Regions from separate parts of the Janthinobacterium sp. SUN128 genome, predicted to be linked through region 1. Evidence: predicted binding sites of a transcription regulator. Region 1 holds the regulator's gene; each other region holds the start of a gene.

What was found. The regulator LexA, encoded in region 1, represses DNA repair genes until DNA is damaged. The targets are predictions, from matches to a motif close to ACTGTATNNNNATACAGT.
Region 2: O3297_RS26730 (putative DNA modification/repair radical SAM protein) is a predicted target of LexA. The motif match lies at 2,738-2,755, and genes of this name have one in related genera.
Region 3: O3297_RS13225 (PA0069 family radical SAM protein) is a predicted target of LexA. The motif match lies at 5,465-5,482, and genes of this name have one in related genera.

What each region holds. Positions count from the first base shown of each region.
Region 1 covers NZ_JAPWHY010000001.1:3,141,453-3,148,726, forward strand. The annotation lists gene O3297_RS14210 (replicative DNA helicase) at 41-1,426, opposite strand; gene rplI (50S ribosomal protein L9) at 1,562-2,017, opposite strand; gene rpsR (30S ribosomal protein S18) at 2,045-2,335, opposite strand; gene priB (primosomal replication protein N) at 2,361-2,660, opposite strand; gene rpsF (30S ribosomal protein S6) at 2,681-3,070, opposite strand; gene lexA (transcriptional repressor LexA) at 3,346-3,981, shown strand; gene O3297_RS14240 (cystathionine gamma-synthase family protein) at 4,048-5,289, opposite strand; gene purF (amidophosphoribosyltransferase) at 5,333-6,856, opposite strand; gene O3297_RS14250 (CvpA family protein) at 6,896-7,274, opposite strand, start outside.
Region 2 covers NZ_JAPWHY010000006.1:138,659-145,932, reverse strand. The annotation lists gene O3297_RS26735 (RHS repeat-associated core domain-containing protein) at 1-2,558, opposite strand, end outside; gene O3297_RS26730 (putative DNA modification/repair radical SAM protein) at 2,771-4,003, shown strand; gene O3297_RS26725 (UdgX family uracil-DNA binding protein) at 3,979-5,463, shown strand; gene O3297_RS26720 (bile acid:sodium symporter family protein) at 5,415-6,428, opposite strand; gene O3297_RS26715 (BON domain-containing protein) at 6,642-7,004, opposite strand; gene O3297_RS26710 (sigma 54-interacting transcriptional regulator) at 7,272-7,274, opposite strand, start outside.
Region 3 covers NZ_JAPWHY010000001.1:2,910,306-2,917,579, forward strand. The annotation lists gene maiA (maleylacetoacetate isomerase) at 27-677, opposite strand; gene O3297_RS13205 (fumarylacetoacetate hydrolase family protein) at 692-1,714, opposite strand; gene O3297_RS13210 (VOC family protein) at 1,775-2,308, opposite strand; gene O3297_RS13215 (LysR family transcriptional regulator) at 2,435-3,403, shown strand; gene O3297_RS13220 (gamma-glutamylcyclotransferase) at 3,432-4,067, shown strand; gene O3297_RS13225 (PA0069 family radical SAM protein) at 4,260-5,402, opposite strand; gene O3297_RS13230 (tRNA-uridine aminocarboxypropyltransferase) at 5,531-6,238, opposite strand; gene O3297_RS13235 (methyl-accepting chemotaxis protein) at 6,310-7,274, opposite strand, start outside.

The DNA.
Region 1 (7,274 bases):
TTGATGAAGGGGCGGCCAATGGAATATCAGTGCTGCTGTGTTAGTCGCCTTGGTAAAGCGCCAGGCCACCACTGTAATTGCCAAATTTGGTGTACTGCCCCATGAAGGTGAGGCGGATGCTGCCGATTGGACCGTTACGTTGTTTACCGATGATGATTTCGGCCGTTCCCTTGTCTGGCGAGTCGGGGTTATACACCTCGTCGCGGTAAATGAACAGGATCACGTCGGCATCCTGCTCAATAGCGCCCGATTCGCGCAAGTCGGACATGACAGGACGTTTGTTCGGGCGTTGCTCCAGCGAGCGGTTCAGCTGGGACAGCGCGATCACGGGGCAACCGAGTTCTTTCGCCAGGCCTTTCAAGCCCCGTGAAATCTCGGAAATCTCCGTGGCGCGGTTGTCGCCCGGCGTATTGGCCGACATCAGCTGCAAGTAATCGACGATGATCAGGCCCAGCTTGCCGCATTGACGCGACAGGCGGCGCGAGCGGGCGCGCAATTCGATCGAGTTGAGCGCCGGCGTTTCATCGATGTACAACTGCGCGTCGTTCATCTTCTGGATCGCATTCGTCAGGCGCGGCCAGTCCTCGTCGTTCAGGCGGCCCGTGCGCAGGCGGTGCTGGTCCAGCTGTCCGACGGAGCCGAGCATACGCATGGCCAGCTGGGCGCCGCCCATCTCCATCGAGAACACGGCCACGGGCAAGCCGCTGTCGATGGCCACGTTTTCGCCGATGTTGACGGAAAACGCCGTCTTGCCCATCGACGGACGGCCCGCCACGATTACCAGGTCACCCGGCTGCAGACCGGAGGTCATGCGGTCGAGGTCGATGAAACCGGTGGGTACGCCCGTGATTTCACTCTGGTTGTCGCGGCTGTACAGTTCGTCGATGCGCTCGACCACTTGCGTCAGCAGGGGCTGGATGGCGGTCCAGCCCTGGGCGCCGCGCGCGCCCTCTTCGGCGATGGCGAAAATCTTCGACTCGGCCTCGTCAAGCATCTGCTTGACTTCCTTGCCTTGCGGGCTGAAGGCCGTGCCGGAGATATCGTCGGCGACGGTGATGAGCTTGCGCAGCACGCCGCGGTCGCGCACGATCTCGGCGTAGCGCCGGATGTTCGCGGCCGATGGCGTGTTTTGCGCCATGGCGTTCAGGTAAGCGAGTCCGCCCACATCATCGGCCTTGCCGAGCTGGGTCAGGGTTTCAAAAACAGTAATGACATCGGCTGGCTTGGAAGCGTTAACCATCTTGACGATTTGCTCGAAGATGATGCGATGGTCATAGCGATAGAAATCCTCCGCATGCATGAAGTCGGCGATGCGGTCATACGCGGCATTGTCGCGCAGCAGACCACCGATAACGGATTGTTCTGCTTCGATCGAATGCGGCGGAATACGGAGGGAATCCAGTTGCGGATCAGAGGGGGCGTTCATGGCGCGAATTATACCCGCTTCGGCGTGCTGGCAAAAATAAAGGGCTGAAATTGAGCGAAAAAAAGGCCACAAAAAAGCCGGGCGAACCCGGCTTTTCATAGTGCGGCAGCGCTTGCGGGCCAGGCCCGCAGACGATTACGCGTTCGCGTCTGGTACGACAGCGATAACAACTTCCACGACCACGTCGGTGTGCAGAGCAACCGAAACGTTGTGCTCGCCAACGATCTTCAGCGGGCCGGTAGGCATGCGGATTTGTGCTTTTTCAACAGCAAAACCTTGCTTGGTCAGCGCTTCAGCGATGTCGAAGTTGGTGACGGAACCGAACAGACGGCCATCAACACCAGCTTTTTGAGCAACTTGAACGGTCAGGCCGCTCAGTTTTTCGCCCTGGGCTTGCGATGCGGCCAGTTTGGCGGCAGCAGCTTTTTCCAGTTCGGCGCGCTTGACTTCGAATTCAGCCACAGCGGTTGCCGTAGCACGACGTGCCAGGCGTTGCGGGATCAGGAAGTTACGTGCGTAACCGTCTTTGACTTTGACGACTTCGCCGAGGTTACCGACGTTAACAACTTTTTCTAACAGAATGATTTGCATAGTTCTTCTCCAGGAATATCTGACCGATTAAGCGTGGTGCAGATCGGTGTATGGCAGCAGCGCGAGGAAGCGAGCGCGCTTGATTGCGGTGTCAACTTGGCGCTGGTAGTGCGCTTTGGTACCGGTCAGGCGTGCTGGCATGATCTTGCCGTTTTCTTGGACGAAGTCTTTCAGCGTGTCGACGTCTTTGTAGTCGACTTGCTCAACGTGAGCTGCGGTGAAGCGGCAGAACTTCTTGCGTTTGAACAACGGGTTTTGCTGTTTGCGTTTTTCTTTAAGCTTGAGCTTATTTTTGTCGAACTTTTTACCGAATGCCATGTCAGGCTCCTGTATCTAAAATGCGCTAGTCAGAATTGACTGCACTAAAATCAATGATGTGAAACACCAAACTCTTGCTGTTGCGGCTCTTCCTGGCCAGGAAACCCGTGAACTGATACACCCCGCCCAAGCTTGCCTGACTGAACCTGCCTGAAATTTCGCCAGCGGCTAGCGCGGCAACATCAAACTCGGTCAAACGGGCAATCCCTGCTTCCATCTGCTGCGAACTGTGTTGCAATACTGCATTCACAATCGGCAGCCCTGCCGGGGTATAGCGCAATATTTCGCGCTCGGCAATGATGGCGGTTACTTGTAGCTGGTTCAGCGCACGATCCTGGTCAAGAATTAAGCTGCTGCTGCGGCTGGAGCGGCTGCTGGTGCTTCGGTGCGGTGGCTTTTGGCCGCGTCTTCGCGTTGTACCGATTTCATCATCGGCGAAGGAGCTGTTTCAGCTTTCTTCATTTTAACGGTCAGGTGACGCAACACGGCATCATTGAATTTGAATGCTGTTTCCAACTCGACCAGGGTCTCGTTGTCGCATTCGATGTTCAGGCAGATGTAGTGTGCTTTAGGCAGCTTTTGGATCGAGTAAGCCATTTGACGGCGGCCCCAATCTTCCACGCGGTGAACCGAACCGCCGCGGGTGGTTACGCTGGCTTTGTAGCGTTCGATCATCGCGGGCACTTGCTCGCTTTGGTCCGGATGGACGATAAAGACTATTTCATAATGACGCATGCAAACTCCTTCAGGTCGGATTGATAATCGCCCACCCCGGCGTCAAGACGGGTGTGGGAAGGTCAGCCGAAGATTATAACCGCCTTTTGCAAACGTTTCAATCATTCCTTCCACCAGCCCCCGAAAAGCCCGCGCGCCACCGTGCTTTCCGCCCCTGGACAAGTATTTATTGCGAAATTCGCCTAAAACACGGAAATCCCCTTGCATAGTGGGCGATACTGTACAAAAATACAGACTGTTCATATAGACAGCATTTTAGTATGCACCCACCGCTCATGATCAAGCTGACAGCACGACAAGAACAAATCCTGAACCTGATCAAGGACGCGATTGAAAACACGGGCTTTCCTCCCACCCGTGCCGAAATCGCCAATGAACTGGGTTTCAAATCGGCCAACGCGGCCGAAGAGCATTTGCAGGCCCTGGCCCGCAAGGGCGCGATCGAGATTTCTCCCGGCACCTCGCGCGGCATCCGCCTGATCGGCGCGGCCGCTGAAGCCCTGCCATCGAAAGTGCCGGCAGCGCTGCTGATGTCGCTGCCCCTGATCGGCCGGGTGGCGGCAGGCTCGCCCATTCTGGCACAGGAAAACCTGGAAGCGAGCTACAACGTGGACCCCGCCCTGTTTTCGGCCAAGCCCGACTTCCTGCTGAAGGTGCGCGGCTGGTCCATGCGCGACGCCGGCATCATGGATGGCGATTTACTGGCCGTCAAGAAGGTCGATAGCGCCAAGAATGGCCAGATCGTTGTCGCCCGCATCGGCGACGAAGTCACCGTCAAGCGCTACAAGAAAACCGGTTCCGTCATCGAATTGCTGCCGGAAAACCCCGACTTCAAGGTCATTACCGTATCGCCGGAAGATGAATTCGCCCTGGAAGGTTTGGCGGTAGGCTTGATGCGCAGCTGGCATTGAACCTCCGCATGTAAAAAGGGCCGCAACAGCATGACTGTTGCGGCCCTTTTTTATTGCCCAGGCGTTTTATGCGTCCAGGGCGCTACGGAAATCCTCGAGCAAGTCCGCCTCATCCTCGATACCGACGGAGACGCGGATCAGGGATTCGGCGATGCCCATGCTGGCGCGGCGCTCGGCGCCCATCTCGTAAAAGATCGTATGGGCGACGGGAATGACCAGGGTGCGCGTGTCGCCGAGATTGCTCGCTGGAATGGCAAGATTGAGACGATTGAGGAAATCGAAGCAATCGATGCCATCCTTCAGCTCAAAGCTGAACAGCGAGCCATAGCTGCGGAACAAATCCGTCGCCAGCGCGTGCTGCGGATGCGAGGCCAAGCCCGGGTAATGCACGGCCGCTACCCGCGGGTCGGCGGCCAGCATGGTGGCCAGCGCCAGGGCGTTCGAGCAGGTGCGGTCCATGCGCAAGGCCATGGTTTCCGCGCCGACGGCGATATGGTGCGCCGCCTCCGGGCCCAGGGAGGCGCCGAAATCGCGCAAGGCCTTGGCGCGGATTTGCGCGATGCCCCACTGCGCCGGCGCCGCCTTCTTGTAATTGTCGAAAATGTTCGGATACTGCGTCCAGTCGAACACACCCGTGTCCGTCAAGCTGCCGCCCAGGGCATTGCCGTGGCCGCCGATGGATTTTGTCAGCGCATTGACCACCAGGCCCGCGCCCACGGCTTTCGGGCGGAACAGGTAGGGTGTCGTCATCGTGTTGTCGACGATGTACAAAATGCCGCGTTCCTTGCACAATGCGCCGATCTTTGCCAGGTCGGCGATCTGCGTGCGCGGATTGGCGATGGTTTCGACAAACACGATGCGCGTTTGCGGCGTGATGGCGGCGGCCACATTGGCCACGTCCGTGGCGTCGACGAACGACACGGCAATGCCCTGCCCCGTCACCGTTTGCCACAGGCTGTTGGTGTTGCCAAACAAAAAAGCCGACGACACGACATGGTCGCTGGCGCGCAAGAGCGCCTGCACCACGGCGCCGATGGCGCCCATGCCGGTGGCGAAGCACAGCGTGGCGACGCCATCTTCCATCTTGTTGACCTTGTCTTCCAGCGCGGAGACGGTCGGATTGCCCTGGCGGCCGTAGCGGAAGCCGGGCTCCTTGCCCTGGAATACGGAAGCGAGCTGGCGCGCATCGCCGTAGCCGAAGGCAACGGAAGTATGCACGGGCTTGTGCAGGGAACCGTGCTCGATGCCCTTGCGGCGGTCGTTATGCAGGATGGTGGTGGTAAAGCCGTAGTTTTTTTTATCGTTCATGATCGCGGAGCAAAAAAAGCCCGGCGCTAGCCGGGCAAGATAATTACGCTTCTGTTGTCGCCAGGTTCAGGTTCAGCTGGGAACGCGGCGTATCTTCGGGCGCTGCCGCCTTCGGATGGTGGCGCGCATATTCCAGGCGGTCCAGGTATTCCTGCGACACGTCGCCCGTCACGTACACGCCATCGAAGCACGACGCTTCGAAGTTGGTCAGGGCCGGGTTGACGTCGGCGATGGCCTGCTTGAGCGCGCCGATATCCTGGTACACCAGGTAGTCGGCCGTGATTTCGCGGCACACTTCTTCCGTCGTGCGGCCATAGGCGATCAGTTCGTCGCGCGTCGGCATGTCGATGCCGTACACGTTCGGGTAGATCACCGGCGGCGCAGCCGAGGCGAAGATGACTTTCGTCGCGCCCGCTTCACGCGCCATCTGCACGATTTCACGGCTGGTGGTGCCGCGCACGATGGAATCGTCGACCAGCAGCACGACCTTGTCCTTGAATTCGGACGGGATCGCGTTGAGCTTCTGGCGCACGGATTTCTTGCGCGCCGCCTGGCCCGGCATGATGAAGGTACGGCCGATATAGCGGTTCTTGATGAAGCCTTCGCGGTACTCGATGTTCAGCGCCATGGCCAGCTGGATGGCGGCCGGACGCGAGGAATCGGGAATCGGCATGACCACGTCGATATGCACGCCTGGCAATTCGGCGCGGATCTTCTCGGCCAGATACTCGCCCATTTTCAGGCGCGTGGCGTACACGGAGGCACCGTCGATGACGGAGTCGGGACGGGCCAGGTAGACGAATTCGAACACGCACGGGTTCAGGCTGGCATTGTCGGCGCATTGGGCGCTGTGCAATTGCTTGTCAGCATCGATGAAGACGGCTTCGCCGGGGCCGATGTCGCGCACGAAGCGGAAGCCCATGCCTTCCAGGGCCACGGATTCGGAAGCGATCAGGTATTCCGGACCTTGCTCCGTTTCATTGATGCCCAGGCACAGCGGGCGGATGCCGTGCGGATCGCGGAAGGCCAGCAAGCCCACGCCGGCGATTTGCGCCACGGCGGCGTAACCACCCTTGACGCGGCGGTTCAGCACGGTAACGGCCTTGAAGATGGCTTCCGGGTCCAGGTTCAGGCCCGTCGTCGCTTCCTGGATTTCATGCGCCAGCACGTTGAGCAACACTTCCGAATCGGAATCGGTATTGATGTGGCGGCGGTCGTTCTTGAACATTTCCAGCTTCAACTGTTCCCAGTTGGTCAGGTTGCCATTGTGCGCCAGGGTGATGCCGAACGGCGCATTCACATAGAACGGTTGTGCTTCCTCTTCGCTCGACGAACCGGCCGTCGGGTAGCGGCAATGGCCGATGCCCGTCGTGCCTTGCAGCGAACGCATGTTGCGCGTACGGAAGACGTCACGCACGAGGCCATTGGCTTTGTGCATGGAAAACATACTGCTGTGATTGGTCGCAATCCCTGCCGCGTCCTGACCGCGATGTTGCAGGAGCAACAATGCATCATAGAGCAATTGATTGACAGGTTGATGGGAAACGACGCCGACGATGCCACACATGGTGTGCTCCTAAACTGTGCTACTGATTTTAAAAAAAATTCAAAATTTCACATGCTGCGCGTAAGCGGCAGGCAGATAAGGCTTGATGGCGCGCGCGCCCTGCTCCGCGAGCGGGCTGAGCTGCGCGTTTTTCCAGAATGGCTGCTGCGGTATGGAAGTCATGCCACACAAGATGACGGCGGTCAGCACGATCACAAGGCCCCGCGCCACGCCGAACAGGCTGCCCAGGGTGCGGTCGGCCAGGCTCAGGCCCGTCACCTTGACGAGCGCGTCGACCGTCATGGACAGCAATCCCATCAAAATGCGTACGCCGATGAACAGCACCACGAAAGCCAGCAACAAACGGACGGCTTCGCCCGGCACGGCTTCCGGCAGGAATTTCGCCAGCGTGGCGCCATAGGCGTTGGCAATGACGAAA
Region 2 (7,274 bases), on a different contig from region 1:
TAGGCGTAGCTGGTGTACCCCGTCAGATCCGTGAAACCAGTCAGGCGCCCCTTGCCAAACCGTCCCTCGTCATAGGTAAATTTCTCGGTTTCACCACTATTACTGCGTGATATTTGACGATCCAGACTATCCAGGGTGTAGCGGGTAACTCTGCCATCGGAACGTGTTTCACTTTCCAGCCGGCCCGCAGCGTCATAGCCATATGTGGTGGTACCCGTGTCCGGACTGACGATGCTGGTCACCTGCCCAAAACCATTATAGGTATAACGCGTTTGCAGCGGGCGCGGATCGGTCACCGATGCCAGCCTGCCTTCGGCATCATAGGCCCTTACGGTTACCCCGCCATCGGCCGCGGTCATCTTGACGAGACGATTCGCGGCGTCATACGCATATGAGGTCGAGCGGCCAGCCGCATCGGTAACGCTCACGAGATTGCCATTGTGATCGTATCGTTTGTCGAGACGCTGACCATTGTTACCAAGCTCGCTGTACGGACGGCCCAGGGTATCCGTTTCCATCGTGGCGCTCAACTCACCGGCAGCAACCGGGACTGGCAGGCCAGCACTCACCTCCGCGTGATGCAGGGCGGAACTCACACGCACGCTGTTGTCGGGAACATTCACCGCAATATGCGTGAATTCCCCCAGTGCATTGCCGACATATTCGACCCGGCCGCCGGCCGTGTATTGATACTGCGTCATGCTGCCGTCCGGATAACTGATGGAACGCACCAGGTCGCCCGCATGATAGGCAAGATGCGTCGTCTGGCTGCCATTGAGCGTCGTTGCCAGCAGGCGGCCCATGTCATCGTAAGCATAGGTACTGGCGACACCATTGCTGTCGGTATAGCTCGATGGGCGCCCCATGCCGTCATGGCCTGCCCACGCTTGCTGGTGGCCCAGCGGATTCGTCATGCCAGTCAGGTTGCCGCGCGTGTCGTAGTCATAGCGCGTGACTGCCGCGCCACCAGGCAGGCTGCGCGATACTGTCCAGCTCGACATGGTGCTGTTCGGATAAAACGTGTACGTGTGCACGAATTTCTTTTGCTTGCCGGTCTTCAGGTCATCCCAGGTTTCGCTCTCGAGCTTTCCCGACGGGGCCCACGCATGGTAGTAGGTATAGCTGACGCGCAAGTAGGCTACGTTGCCCGCATTGCGGTATTCGGTCTTCTCAATTTCATTCCCATTCCAGCTATGCACGACCGTCTGCGCCGCGCCCGTGCCTGCCGCCGTCGTCTGGCTCAGCAGGCGGCCGCCGGCGTCATAGCTGTAGTCCGTCTTGTTGCCATTCCAGTCCAGCGTATAGTCGACGTAGCCGTTGGCATCATACGCGGTGCTGGCGGCCGCCGCGGCGCACGTCGCCGTGCCGGCGCGGGAAACCGATGTCGGCTTCAGCTCGCCACCGATCAGGGCAAACTTGTGGGTGGTCGCTTGTTGACGCGCATCGGTCACCGTCGTTTGATTGACGCCATAGACGAACGTCTCGCGCTCCTCTCCACCCTCGAGGCCGCTTTCGCTGACCCGGCCATCGGCGAAATACGCATAGCGGCCATGGCGCTGCCCATTGATGCTGATCCCCGTCAACAAAACGGGATTGGCCGTCTCGTAGTGATACTCGCGTACCTCCTGGCTGGCTGGCGCCGTGACCTTGGCGAGCATGCCGCTGGCATGGTATTCATAGTTCCAGTCATTGCCCGCCGGATCACGCACGCGGCTCACCTTGCCATTGCCGCCCCAGGTGAACTGGATCAGCTGGCCGCTGCTGTTGCTGACACTGGCAAGCTGGTTGGGATTGGCGCCGTACTGGAAATTGAGTTGCGCGCTAGCACCTTCCATGATGGAGACGATGGCACCCACTTTATTATAGGTATACGTATTGCCATTGGCCCACAGGACCCATCCCATTCCCGGCGTGTAGACCATTTCTCCCCTGCGCGCCGATTTTCCTGACAGGTATAAGTAAGAACCGGCTTTCGGGTCCAAGGTGGAGGGGAACTCGTTTTCCCCGACAAATTGATAATTGGTCGTGCTGCCGGTGGGATCGGTCACCGTCACGGAACGGGGTATGCATCGCCCCGTTCCCGTATTGCCGCAATTCGGTTCATTCAACCTGGGCACATCCACGTTGGACAGCCACTGCGGTCCGAACAGGGTGCCGACCGCATGCTTGCTGCGATAGGTTCGCTTCAGCCCCAGGCCGTACAGGCCCAAGGACTGGAAATCCACCTCAGGCTTGATCTTCTCGCCGGTGGCAATGACCACCGGATGCGCCGTCATGGCACCGCAGCGATTGATATTCGTATTGGCATTCGATGGCGCGGCATCGGTATTGGCGGGGCCTGGCGTGCCGGCACCGCGCGAGGGACGGTTGTAGAGGTCGAACATGTCGCCGGGCCAGCGGCAAAATACACCGCTCATGGCGATGCAGTCTTCATAGGCCTGCCGTTCCCGCTCGGCGGTAACGGTGATGGTGGGCATGGTGTAGCTTTGCGCAAACGGACTCTGGAAGAAGAGGACGAGGAATACTAAAACGAGTTTTTTCTGGAATAGGCTGAACATGAGAGTGAATCGGAGGTATTTTTGGCTAAGCGTCTCAAAGAATGAAACTCCAGCTAACATTGACATGTTAGCACTATATTTCATTGCTTATACGTAATGTCCTTACCGTTTTCAGGCCATTCTTCCATATTCAAAAGACACGGCCCTTTGCAGGCAATGTCGCTGCACATTCCTGATATACTGTATATAAACACAGTATATCAGGGTGAGCCATGGAATTGACGGACAAGCTGGAAATCCTGGCCGACGCGGCCAAGTACGACGCGTCCTGCGCCAGCAGCGGCGCGCCCAAGCGCGATTCCATCGGCAAGGAGGGCTTTGGCGCCACCTCCGGCATGGGCATTTGCCACAGCTATACGCCGGACGGGCGCTGCGTTTCTCTGCTGAAAGTGCTGCTGACGAATTACTGCCTGTACGATTGCCAGTACTGCGTCAACCGCCGTAGTTCGAACGTGCCGCGCGCGCGGTTTACGGTGGCCGAAGTGGTCAAGCTGACGGCCGACTTTTACCTGCGCAACTATATCGATGGCCTGTTCCTCAGTTCCGGCATCATCCAGTCGGCCGACTATACGATGGAGCAGCTGGTGCAGGTGGCGCGCGAGTTGCGCGAGGTGCACCAGTTCCGCGGCTATATCCATCTGAAAACCATCCCGGACGCCGATCCCGCCCTGATCGCGCAGGCGGGCCGCTATGCCGACCGGCTCAGCGTCAATATCGAACTGCCGACGCAAGACAGCGTGCAAAAGCTGGCGCCGGAAAAAAGCGTGCATACGATCAAGCTGGCCATGGGCGCCATCCGCCGCAAGCTCGATGAGAAAGCGGAAGAACCGCGCGCGCCGCGCTTCGCGCCGGCCGGGCAAAGCACGCAAATGATCGTCGGCGCCGACGCCAGCGACGACCAGCAAATCCTCTCCACGGCTGAGACCCTGTACGGCAGCTACAAACTCAAGCGCGTGTATTACTCGGCCTTCAGCCCCATCCCCGACAGCCCGAAAAGCGTGCCGCTGGCGCCGCCGCCCATGCTGCGCGAACACCGGCTGTACCAGGCCGACTTTTTACTGCGCAGCTATGGTTTCCAGGCCAGCGAACTGCTGCCCGCCACGGGCGGCAACCTGGCGCTCGATATCGATCCGAAACTGGCGTGGGCGCTGGCGCACCGCGAACATTTTCCGCTGGACTTGAACCGCGCGGCGCAGCACATGATTGCCCGCGTGCCCGGCATCGGCCTGCGCAACGCGCAGCGCATCGTCGACCTGCGCCAGTTGCGGCAAGTGCGCTACGCCGACCTGTCGCGCCTGCGCTGCAGCATGAAGAAAATCGCCCCCTTCATCATCACGGCCGACTACTTTCCCGCGCGCGACACCACCGCCTCGGAACACCTGCGCCGCGCCATGGCGGAAGCGCCGCAGCAGATGAATTTATGGCCGGAGCTGCAGGCCGCATGAGTACGGTGGTGCGGCTGGCGCAATCGTTCGACGAGTGGCGCGCGGCCGCGCGCGAACTGATCGCGCGCGGCGTGCCGCCTGCCGACGTTGCCTGGCAGTCACAGCCCGGTGATGGCGACCTGTTTTCCTCGACGCCAGATGCGACGGATACCAGCGCGCCACTGCTGCGCCTGCCCCGTTCCCTGGTGGAATTGCTGGAAAGCGCCGCCTGTTTCAACGTGCATGACCGCTGGGCATTCCTGTACCAGGTGCTCTGGCGCTGGCAACTGGACCAGCACGATGTACTTTCTCCCGCCGACGCGGACGGCGCGCGCCTGCACGCCATGGCCAAGGCCGTGCGCCGCGAGGAGCACGATATGCATGCGTATGTGCGTTTCCGCGAACGCAGCAAAGCCGAGGGGGCGCCCCGCTTCGTGGCCTGGTTCGAGCCCACGCACGACGTGCTGCCGCAGGTGGCGCGCCACTTCGCCCGCCGCATGGGATCTGCCAGCTGGATGATCGCCACGCCCGCCGCCAGCATGCTGTGGGATGGCTCGACCTTGCATGCGGGACCGGCTCTGCTGAGCGGAGCGGCCGATATCGACGATGCAGGTGAAGCCTTGTGGCTGACCTACTACCGCAGCATCTTCAATCCGGCGCGCGTCAATGCCGGCCTGCTGCGCAGCCATATCCCCTCGCGCTTCTGGAAGAACTTGCCCGAAGGCGCCATCGTGCCTGCCATGCTCAGCGGCGCCGCGAATGGCGAACGGCGCACGGGCCAGACGGCCAGCGTGGGTCAGCGCAGCGGCGCGACCATGATCCCGGTCTCCGCCGAGCGCGCCCAGCCCGCGCGCGAACTGCCCACCACCCTGGACCAGTGCCGCCGCTGCACGCTGTGGCAGCACGCCACGCAAGCCGTGCCCGGCACGGGGCCTTCTCAGGCGCGCATCATGCTGGTGGGTGAGCAGCCGGGCGACCAGGAAGACCTGGCGGGCTTGCCGTTCGTGGGCCCGGCTGGCGCGCTGCTAGACCAGGCGCTGCAGGAAGCGGGCATGGCACGCGACAGTATTTACCTGACCAATGCCGTCAAGCATTTCAAGTGGGAACCACGCGGCAAGCGCCGCCTGCACAAGACGCCAGCGCAGCGCGAGATCCTCGCCTGCCATGGCTGGCTGGAACAGGAATTGGCCAGCGTAAAACCGCAAGTGATCGTGGCGCTGGGCAGCACGGCATTGAAGTCCATCCTGCAGGACGGCACGGCAAGCATGACGCCGCTGGTCGGCACGCCCATCCGGCACGATGGGCGCTGGGTGGTCGCCGTATATCACCCCTCGTATGTGCTGCGCGCGCCCGATGAGGAGAGTCGGCAGCAGGCTTACGCCGCGATAGTCGAGGGGCTGCGGCAAGCGCTGCTGCTAGGGCAGGATAGCCATCACAGCGTTGAAGCCGGCACTTCCTGCCCCTCATCGCGCCGCGCATAGCGTTGCGCGATCACGGCGCAGATCATCAGCTGAATCTGGTGGAACAACATCAGCGGCAAGATCACCATGCCCAGCGAACGGGTGGAAAACAGCACCTTGGCCATCGGCACGCCGCTGGCCAGGCTTTTCTTCGAGGCGCAAAAGACGATGGCGATTTCGTCTTCCTTGTTGAAACCCAGGCGGCGGCTGATGAAGGTGGAAATGCCCAGCACCAGCGCCAGCAGCAGCAGGCTGATCAAGCCCAGGGCGACCAGGGTTTCCACCGAAATCGTATGCCACAGGCCTTCGCTGACGGCTTCGCTGAAGGCCGTGTAGACCACCAGCAAGATCGAACCCTGATCGACATATTTCAGGGTGGCTTTATGGCGGTCAACCCAACGGCCGATCCAGCGACGCAGGAACTGGCCGGCCAGGAATGGCAGCAGCAGTTGCATGACGATGGACAGCACGGCGTCCACCGACGACTTGCTTTCCGCGCCCTTGGCCACCAGCAAGCCCACCAGGATGGGGGCGAGGAAGATGCCGATGAAGTTCGAGGCCGAGGCGCTGCAGATGGCGGCCGGTACGTTGCCGCGCGCCATGGCCGTCATGGCGATCGATGATTGCACAGTAGAGGGCAGCGCGCACAGGAACAAAATGCCCATGTACAGGTCGGGCGTCAGGAAGGTCAGCGCCAGCGGACGCAGGGCCAGGCCCAGCAGCGGAAACAGGACAAAGGTGCTGGCCAGCACCAGCAAGTGCAGTCGCCAGTGCATGGCGCCGGCCACCACGGCTTCGCGCGACAGCTTGGCGCCATGCAGGAAGAACAGGGCGCCGATGGCAACAGTGGTGATGTTGCCAAAGACCACGGCCGTCTGGCCCGTGCAGGGCAGGAAAGTAGCCAGCCCCACGGTGACGAGCAGGGCGATGGTGAAATTATCGGGTTTCAGATTGCGCAGCAGGGCAGCGGGGGAAAAAGAAGACATTCGGTAGCCTGGTAACGGCGCAGCCTTGCAACAGCATGCTGTGCCGGGGATGACAAACAGCGCCGGGAGCGGCGCCAGTACTGGCTATTCTACCTGTATTGCCCAATTCCTTGCCTGATGGCATGGCCTGGCTTTTCGGCGCAAACCGGACAGACAAAAAAAATGCCCTGTCCGCAGACAGGGCAACCCGGAGTAAAGTACAGCGCGAGGGGATTAACCGGCGGCTTTGACTTTCAGCTCGTTCTTGATTTCTTTCACGCCGCTCACGGAAGCGACGATCTGCACGACGCGGTCACCCGCTTCGGCGCTCGGCACGTCGCCCGACAGGACGACCACACCTTGCTGGGTTGCTACCTTGACTGGCAAGGCAGCGGCTTGCGCATCGGCGCTCAGGGCGGCCTTGGCCGAGGAAGTGATGGTTTCATCAGGGACGGCAGCGGCAGCGTTGGCGGCCACTACGGTGTCAGCAGGAGCTTGTGCTTTTGGGGCGGAGTCAGCTGCATGCGAAGCGGTGATCGAGGCGCCCGACAGTACGATAGCGGCGACCAGGGTATTGAACAGTTTCGATGTTTGCATGGTAGTTCCTCTCAATGAAGTTAAAAGCTTCTTACTTGGATAAAGCAACACTTTGAAGCGTCACATCTACCCATACAGCAAGCACCGTGCCAGCTTTTAAATTTCATTGAAAATCAACGACTTACATTCGAACTCGATTTTTCCAGCGTATTTCGCAGCGATCTGGCCGGAAAAACGGGGTTTTTTGTCGCCTGACAGCGACAGCTTGTGGCAAGACCGTCAATGTTTTACGCCAAGCCCCTGATTTTCAAGGCTTTATTTTTGTCGCTA
Region 3 (7,274 bases), 230 kb from region 1:
GGTTCGCGGCTTGATGCGGATCAAACTTATTCTGCGTCAGGCTGCTGCGACGGATGCGCGGCGGCAAACGCAGGCAAGCCGGTGCAATGCGCGTGAATGCGCGCCACGCGCGGGTACGGCGCCAGGTCGATGGCAAAACGCTGTGCATTGAATACCTGCGGCACCAGGCAGCAGTCGGCCATCGTCGGGCTGCCGCCATGGCAGAACAGGCCCGTGCCGGCCGGGTCGCCCTGCGCCAGCAGCGCTTCCACGGCCGCCAGCCCCTCGGCCATCCAGTGGCGGTACCACTCCTGCTTGGCCTCGTCCGACAGCCCCAGGGTATTTTTCAGGTATTTCAAAACGCGCAGATTCGTCAGCGGATGGGCGTCGCAGGCGATCGCCAGCGCCAGCGCGCGCACCCTGGCGCGTCCCAGCGCATCGGCCGGCAGCAGCGGCACGGCTGGCCGCGTCTCGTCCAGATATTCCAGCATCGCCAGCGACTGCGTCAGGATGGCGCCACCGTCATCGAGGGCAGGCACCAGGGCCGACGGGTTGACGGCGCGGTAGACGGGCAGCAGTTGCTGGCCGCCGTCCTGCAGCAGATGCACGGGGATGCTGTCGTAGGCGATGCCCTTCAAATTGAGGGCGATGCGCACGCGATAGGCGGCCGAACTGCGGAAATAGGTGTACAGCTTCATGGGGCGCCCTCCCCTCAGGCGCGACCAGCGTACGGGGCCACGGTCTGCTCGATGCTGCCGAAGATGCTGGCGCCGGCCGCGTCGCGCATCTCGATGCGCACCGTGTCGCCGAACTTCAGGTACGCCGTCTTTGGCGAACCGTGTTCGATGGTTTCATACATGCGCACCTCGGCCAGGCAGCAATAGCCCACGCCGCCGTTCTCGATGCTGGAGCCAAACAGGTTGCCCTGCTTGTTCGACACGGTGCCCGAACCGACGATGCTGCCGGCGCCCAGTTCGCGCGTCTTCGCCGCATGCGCCACCAGCTGGGCAAAGTTGAAGGTCATGTCTTCGCCTGCATTCGGCTTGCCGAACGGTTTGTCGTTCAGGTCCACCAGCAGCGGCAGGTGCAGCTTGCTGTCCGCCCAGTCGGCCCCCAGCTCATCGGGCGTGACGGCGACGGGCGAAAACGCGCTGGCCGCCTTCGACTGGAAGAAACCGAAACCCTTGGCCAGTTCGCCCGGAATCAGGTTGCGCAGCGAGACGTCGTTGACCAGCATCACCAGGCGGATCGCCTTCGCCGCGTCGTCCACGCCGGCGCCCATGGCCACGTCGCCCGTAATCACCGCCACTTCCGCTTCCAGGTCGATGCCCCACTCTTCGGACAGGGCGAAGATCGGGTCGCGCGGACCGATAAAGCTGTCGGAGCCGCCCTGGTACATCAGCGGGTCCGTGTAGAACGAAGCCGGCACTTCCGCGTTGCGCGCCTTGCGCACCAGTTCCACGTGGTTGATATAGGCGGAACCGTCTGCCCACTGGTAGGCGCGCGGCAGCGGCGAGTGGCACAGCGCCGCGTCAAACGGCTGGGCGTCCGGCGCCTGGCCCGCATTCAGGTCGGCATACGCCTGCTCCAGTTTCGGCGCGACGGCGTCCCAGTTGTCGAGCGCTGCCTGCAGGGTGGGCGCGATGGCGGCCACGCGCTGGTACTGGCGCAGGTCGCGGCTGACGAGGATCAGGGCGCCGTCGCGGCTGCCGTTTTTCAGGGTTGCGAGTTTCATGGTGTTCCTTGTTCGATGTATGTCAGAGAGTGTCGGTCTGCCGTATTCAAGCTACCGCGCTCAGGCTTCCGCCGGCGCGTGCATCCAGGCGGCGTGTTTCGGCGCGCGGCGCGTCTGCGACCATTCTTCCAGCATTTCCCATTTGACGGCGTCCAGTTTGGCCATCATTTCAGGCGTGCCCACGTTGGCCGCCAGTTCCAGGCGGTGGCCGTTGGGGTCGAAGAAATAGATCGACTGGAAGATGGCGTGATTCACGGGACCGAGCACCTCGATGCCGCCGGCCACCAGCCGCTCCTTGGCGGCCAGCAGTTCGTCCATGCTGCCCACTTCCAGCGCCAGGTGCTGCACCCATGCCGGGGTATTGCGGTCGCGGTCCATCGGCGGCTGCGTCGGCAGCTCGAAGAAGGCCAGCACATTGCCCTGGCCTGCGTCGAGGAAGACGTGCATGTACGGGTCCGGCGCCTTGGTCGACGGCACCAGGTCTTCCGCGATGGCGAGGACGAAATTCATGTTCAAATGCTTGACGTACCACTCGACGGTCTTCTTCGCGTCGATGCAGCGGTAGGCGACGTGGTGGATTTGCTTGATCTTCATGTGCTTGTCTCCAATGGATGGCGCCCTGGGCGCAATGGCTGGCCTGTTTTTCAGCTTTTCACCATTAGAATCGAGTTCCAGCTATCATACAAACAATTTTTAACCATTGATTTATCGGATTATCTTATGAGTCCCAGCCTGCGACAGATGCGCGCCTTCGTGGCACTGGCCAAGACCGGCAGTTTTACCCTGGCCGCCGAATACCTGCACGTGACGCAGTCCGCCTTGAGCGGTTTGATCAAGGAACTGGAAAGCGTGCTGGGCGTGCGCGTGGTCGAGCGCAGCACGCGCAAGGCGCAGCTGTCCGAAATCGGCCGCGAACTGTATCCGCTGTTTGAAAAGATGATCGAAGACCTCGATGGCGCCATGGCTGGCATCGCCCAGCGCAAGGCCCTGAAGACAGGCCTGGTGCGCATTGCCGCGCCGCAGATGATGGCGTGCACCCTGCTGCCGGAAGTGATCGCAGCCTACCGGCAGGCGCACCCGGACGTGCAGCTGCGCCTCGTCGACTGCCCCGTGGAGAATGTCTCGGCGCGCGTCTTCAGCGGCGAAGTCGATTTCGGCATCGGTCCCGAACGCGATCCGACGGCGGAAATCGCCGCGCAAGTGCTGTTCGAAATGCCCTTCGTGCTGGTCTACCCCGAGCAGCATCCGCTGCGGCAGAAAGAGCGCGTCACCTGGGCCGACGTGGGCGACTACCCGTTCATTTCGCTGCAGGGGCAATTTACTGAACGCCTGCTGCGCGACATGCACGGCGCGTTTCGCGAGCTGTCGCTCAACCCCTATAACGAAGTGACCTTCATGACGACGGCGCTGGCCATGGTCAGCGCCAACCTCGGCATCACGGTCTGCCTGCCGTACGCGGAACCGATGGTCAAACTATATGATTTGCACATGCGCGCCCTGCACGAGCCGGAACTGACGCGGCGCTTCTTCGTCTACACGAAGACGGGACGTTCGCTGTCGCCGGCGGCCGAAAGCTTCATGGCCTTCCTGTTCCAGTTCGTCGAGACGCACGAATGGAACGTGGGGGCGAACGGCGGCGCAGCACGCGTGGCCTTGCCTGCGGACGGTTCGGCCGCCGCCCCTTTATAATGGCGCATCACTCCATACCGCCCGCACCATGACCCAAGCTGCCCTGAACGAGCTGTCGTCCATCGACGCCGCCACCATCGCCATCAACCAGCGCATGAACAAATTCGATGGCCACGCACAGGTCTGGCTGTTCGGCTATGGCTCGCTGATCTACAAGGCCGATTTCCCCTACATCGAGCGCCGCCCGGCCAGCATCGCCGGCTGGACGCGGCGCTTCTGGCAAGGTTCGCACGACCACCGGGGCACGCCGATGGCGCCGGGCCGGGTCGCCACCATCGTGCCGCAGGCAGGCGCCGTGTGCGATGGCATGGCTTACCTGATCACGCCCGAAGTCTTCGCCCACCTCGACCACCGAGAAAAGAACGGCTACCTGCGTTTAGCCACCGACATCACCTTCGACGATGGCAGCAAGGTCGAAGGCCTGGTGTACATCGCCAACGAGGAAAACGCCGCCTTCCTCGGTGCCGCCCCGGAACTGGACATCGCGCGCCAGATCGCCCGTTCAAACGGCCCCAGCGGCCCGAACAGCGAATACCTGCTGCACCTGGCCAGCGCCCTGCGCGAGCTGGGCAAGAGCGATCCCCATGTCTTTGCCATCGAGCAACATCTGGCACAGATGCAGATGCAGACACAGACACAGACACAGAATAACGCGGCAGGATAGCACCCCAACATAGCACCGCACGGCAGCACCGCGGCACCCTGCGGTGCCCGGGCAAGACCCTGCCTCAAGATGCCCGGACGATGGCGCGCCGCTCCCGGCAACCTGCGGCAATCCCCCGGCCGCAGGTCAGCGTCGCCCGCCTTTCAGCTCGTGAGCGCGCCCCAGCATTCTCGGCGGCGAGAATGACTTAACTTAAAACAAATCCAGCTGCCCCGCATTGCCATTTTTTACTTTCGCGCCCAGCGGCGGCACCACCAGCGGGCGACGGAACTGCGTGCAATCGAGCTGCTTGAAGCGGCCGCCCTTGCCATGCAAGCCCAGCCGGTGCACGGCTTTTTCAAAGCGCTGGCGGATGAGGTCGGCCCATACGCCTTCGCCCCGCATGCGCGCGCCGAACGCGCTGTCGTAATCCTTGCCACCACGCATTTCGCGCACCCGGTTCATCACGCGCTGGGCCCGTTCGGGGAAGTGCGCTTCCAGCCATTGCTGGAACAGGGGGCTCACTTCCCACGGCAGACGCAGCACCACATAATGGGCGTGGATGGCGCCCGCGTCGCGCACGGCTTCGAGCAACTGCTCGATTTCCGGTTCCGTCACGAACGGGATGATGGGCGCGATGCTCACGCCCACGGGGATGCCCGCCTCCGTCAGGGTGCGGATCGTGCGCAAGCGTCGCGCCGGGGCGGCAGCGCGCGGTTCCAGGGTGCGCGCGATGGCCGGGTCGAGCGTGGTGACAGTGACGGCCACGGCGGCCAGGCGCCGGGCCGCCATGGGAGCCAGAATGTCGATATCACGCTCGATCAGCGACGATTTCGTGATCAGCGCCACGGGGTGGTCGCATTCGTGCAGCACTTCCAGCACGCGCCGCGTCAGCTGCCGTTCGCGTTCGCACGGCTGATACGCATCGGTGTTCACGCCCACGGCGATCGGTTCGGTCACATAGGATGGCTTGGCCAGTTCGCGCCGCAAGAGTTCGGGGGCGTTCACCTTGGCGTAGATGCGGCTTTCGAAGTCCAGGCCCGGCGATAGCCCCAGATAACTGTGCGTGGGGCGGGCAAAGCAATAGATGCAGCCATGTTCGCAGCCCCGGTATGGATTCAGCGAGACATTGAACGGCAAATCGGGCGAAGCATTGCGCGTGAGGATGGTGCGCGCCTGCTCGTCGCTGACCTGCGTCTTCCAGCCCGGCGCCGCCGCCTCTCCAGCCTCCTCATCCAGGCATCCCACGCTCCAGCCGTCATCGAAACCGGCGCGCGCGTGCACCTCGTAGCGCCCTTGCAGGTTCGAGACTGCCCCGCGCCCCTTCCGGGCTTTCAGCGATTGCGGCGGCAACATGGCTTGCCCGGCGAAGCTGTCATCGTGCTCTGGAATGATTGCTTTCATGAACGGCCCCATCAACTGTATATACGTACAGTATACTATGCCGCTGCGCGGGCAAGATCAAGGGCTGGCGTGATGCCGTTTCACGCTTTTTCACCATGCGGCATGACATAACTCAACTGCTGCGCGACAAAGCCGTCAAATGCCGCGATCAGGGGAACGAAGCGGTCCGCGTCCTGCTCCAACTGCATCAGGGCATAACACGTCGCCTCCAGGGTCGATAGCTGGTCTGGCGCGTGCGCCTTGCGGATCAGGTAATGGGATGCGGGCGTATCGCGCAGGGGCAGGCGCGGCAGCTGTTGCAAAAGGGGATTCAGATACAGCATCTTGCGGCTCTTGCGCCAGGTAGCATCCAGCACCACCAGCCGCAACCGGGCCGAGAATCGGGCCGGATCAAGCAAGATGGCGGGGTCGAGCGCTGGCGGCGGCGCGATGCCCAGCGAACGGTCGCCGGGCGTATCCGGATACAGCAGCACGTTGTGCTTGCCGTCCAGCAATTCAGCGAGCGTATCGGGAGCAAACTGCTCGCCCGTCAACATGCGGCTGTTGGGCAAGCTCAGGTGCAGCAAGCGGGCGCTGCCCTTGGCATTGTGGATTTCCAGCGGATGCTGCAGGATCAGCACTTCCACCGCGTGGGAAACGGGGGCGATCCAGCGGCAAATGCAGCTGGATGCGGCGCGCAGGCAGACTGGGCAGCGCGCCCGTTTGGCGGGTTCCGCCAGGGAGGACGAGGCAGCGGCAGGGCTGGAGATAGCGCTGGAAATCGGGCTGGAGGTACGGCGGGTAGTCATGGCGGAGCGGGTTCGCGGCTGTCTTCAAGCCGCGATTGTAGCGCCCACGCCATGCCAAGGGGAATCTGCGCTTAAAACTCTTCCCATTCGTCGGCGCCCGACGCCACCGGCGCCTTCGGCACGCGTGCGCGCGCAGCTTCCGCTTGCGCCGCCTTGCCCGGCGCGGGCGCGGCTACGGTTGCCGCCGGCGCGCGGTGCCTGGCAGGCTGGATGGCGGGTGCAGGTCGAGTGGCAGATTTTGCTGGCGCAGACGCTGTCATGGACGGACCAGCACTGGCCGAAACATAGTGCTGCGTTGCATCGAGCTTGAACAGGCCCACCACGTCAGCCAGCTTGGCCGCCTGTTCCTGCATGGATTCGGCCGCCGCGGCCGCCTCTTCCACCAAGGCCGCGTTTTGCTGCGTCACCTGGTCCATCTGGCCGATGGCCTGGTTGACTTGTTCGATGCCGGCGCGCTGCTCATCGCTGGCGTCGGTGATCTGGTTCATGATCTGCGTCACATGGCTGATGCTTTGCACGATCTCGTCCATGGTACGGCCCGCCTTGTCCACCAGCTGCGAACCGGCCTCGACCTTTTGCACGGAATCGTCGATCAAGCCCTTGATTTCCTTGGCCGCCGCGCTGGAACGCTGCGCCAGGTTGCGCACCTCGGACGCCACGACGGCAAACCCACGGCCCTGCTCGCCGGCCCTGGCCGCTTCCACGGCCGCATTCAGGGCCAGGATATTCGTCTGGAAGGCGATGGCGTCGATGACGCTGATGATGTCGACAATCTTGCGCGAGGAATCGTTGATCGAGCCCATGGTGCTGACCACTTCCGACACCACCACGCCGCCCTTGCTGGCGATCTGCGACGCGTCGATGGCCAGCTGGTTGGCGCTGCGCGCATTGTCCGCATTGAGTTTCACGGTGGACGTCAGCTCTTCCATGGAAGACGCCGTCTCTTCCAGCGAACTGGCCTGCTCTTCCGTGCGTGACGACAAGTCCAGGTTGCCGGCGGCAATTTCGCTCGACGCCGTACTGATGGACTCGGTGC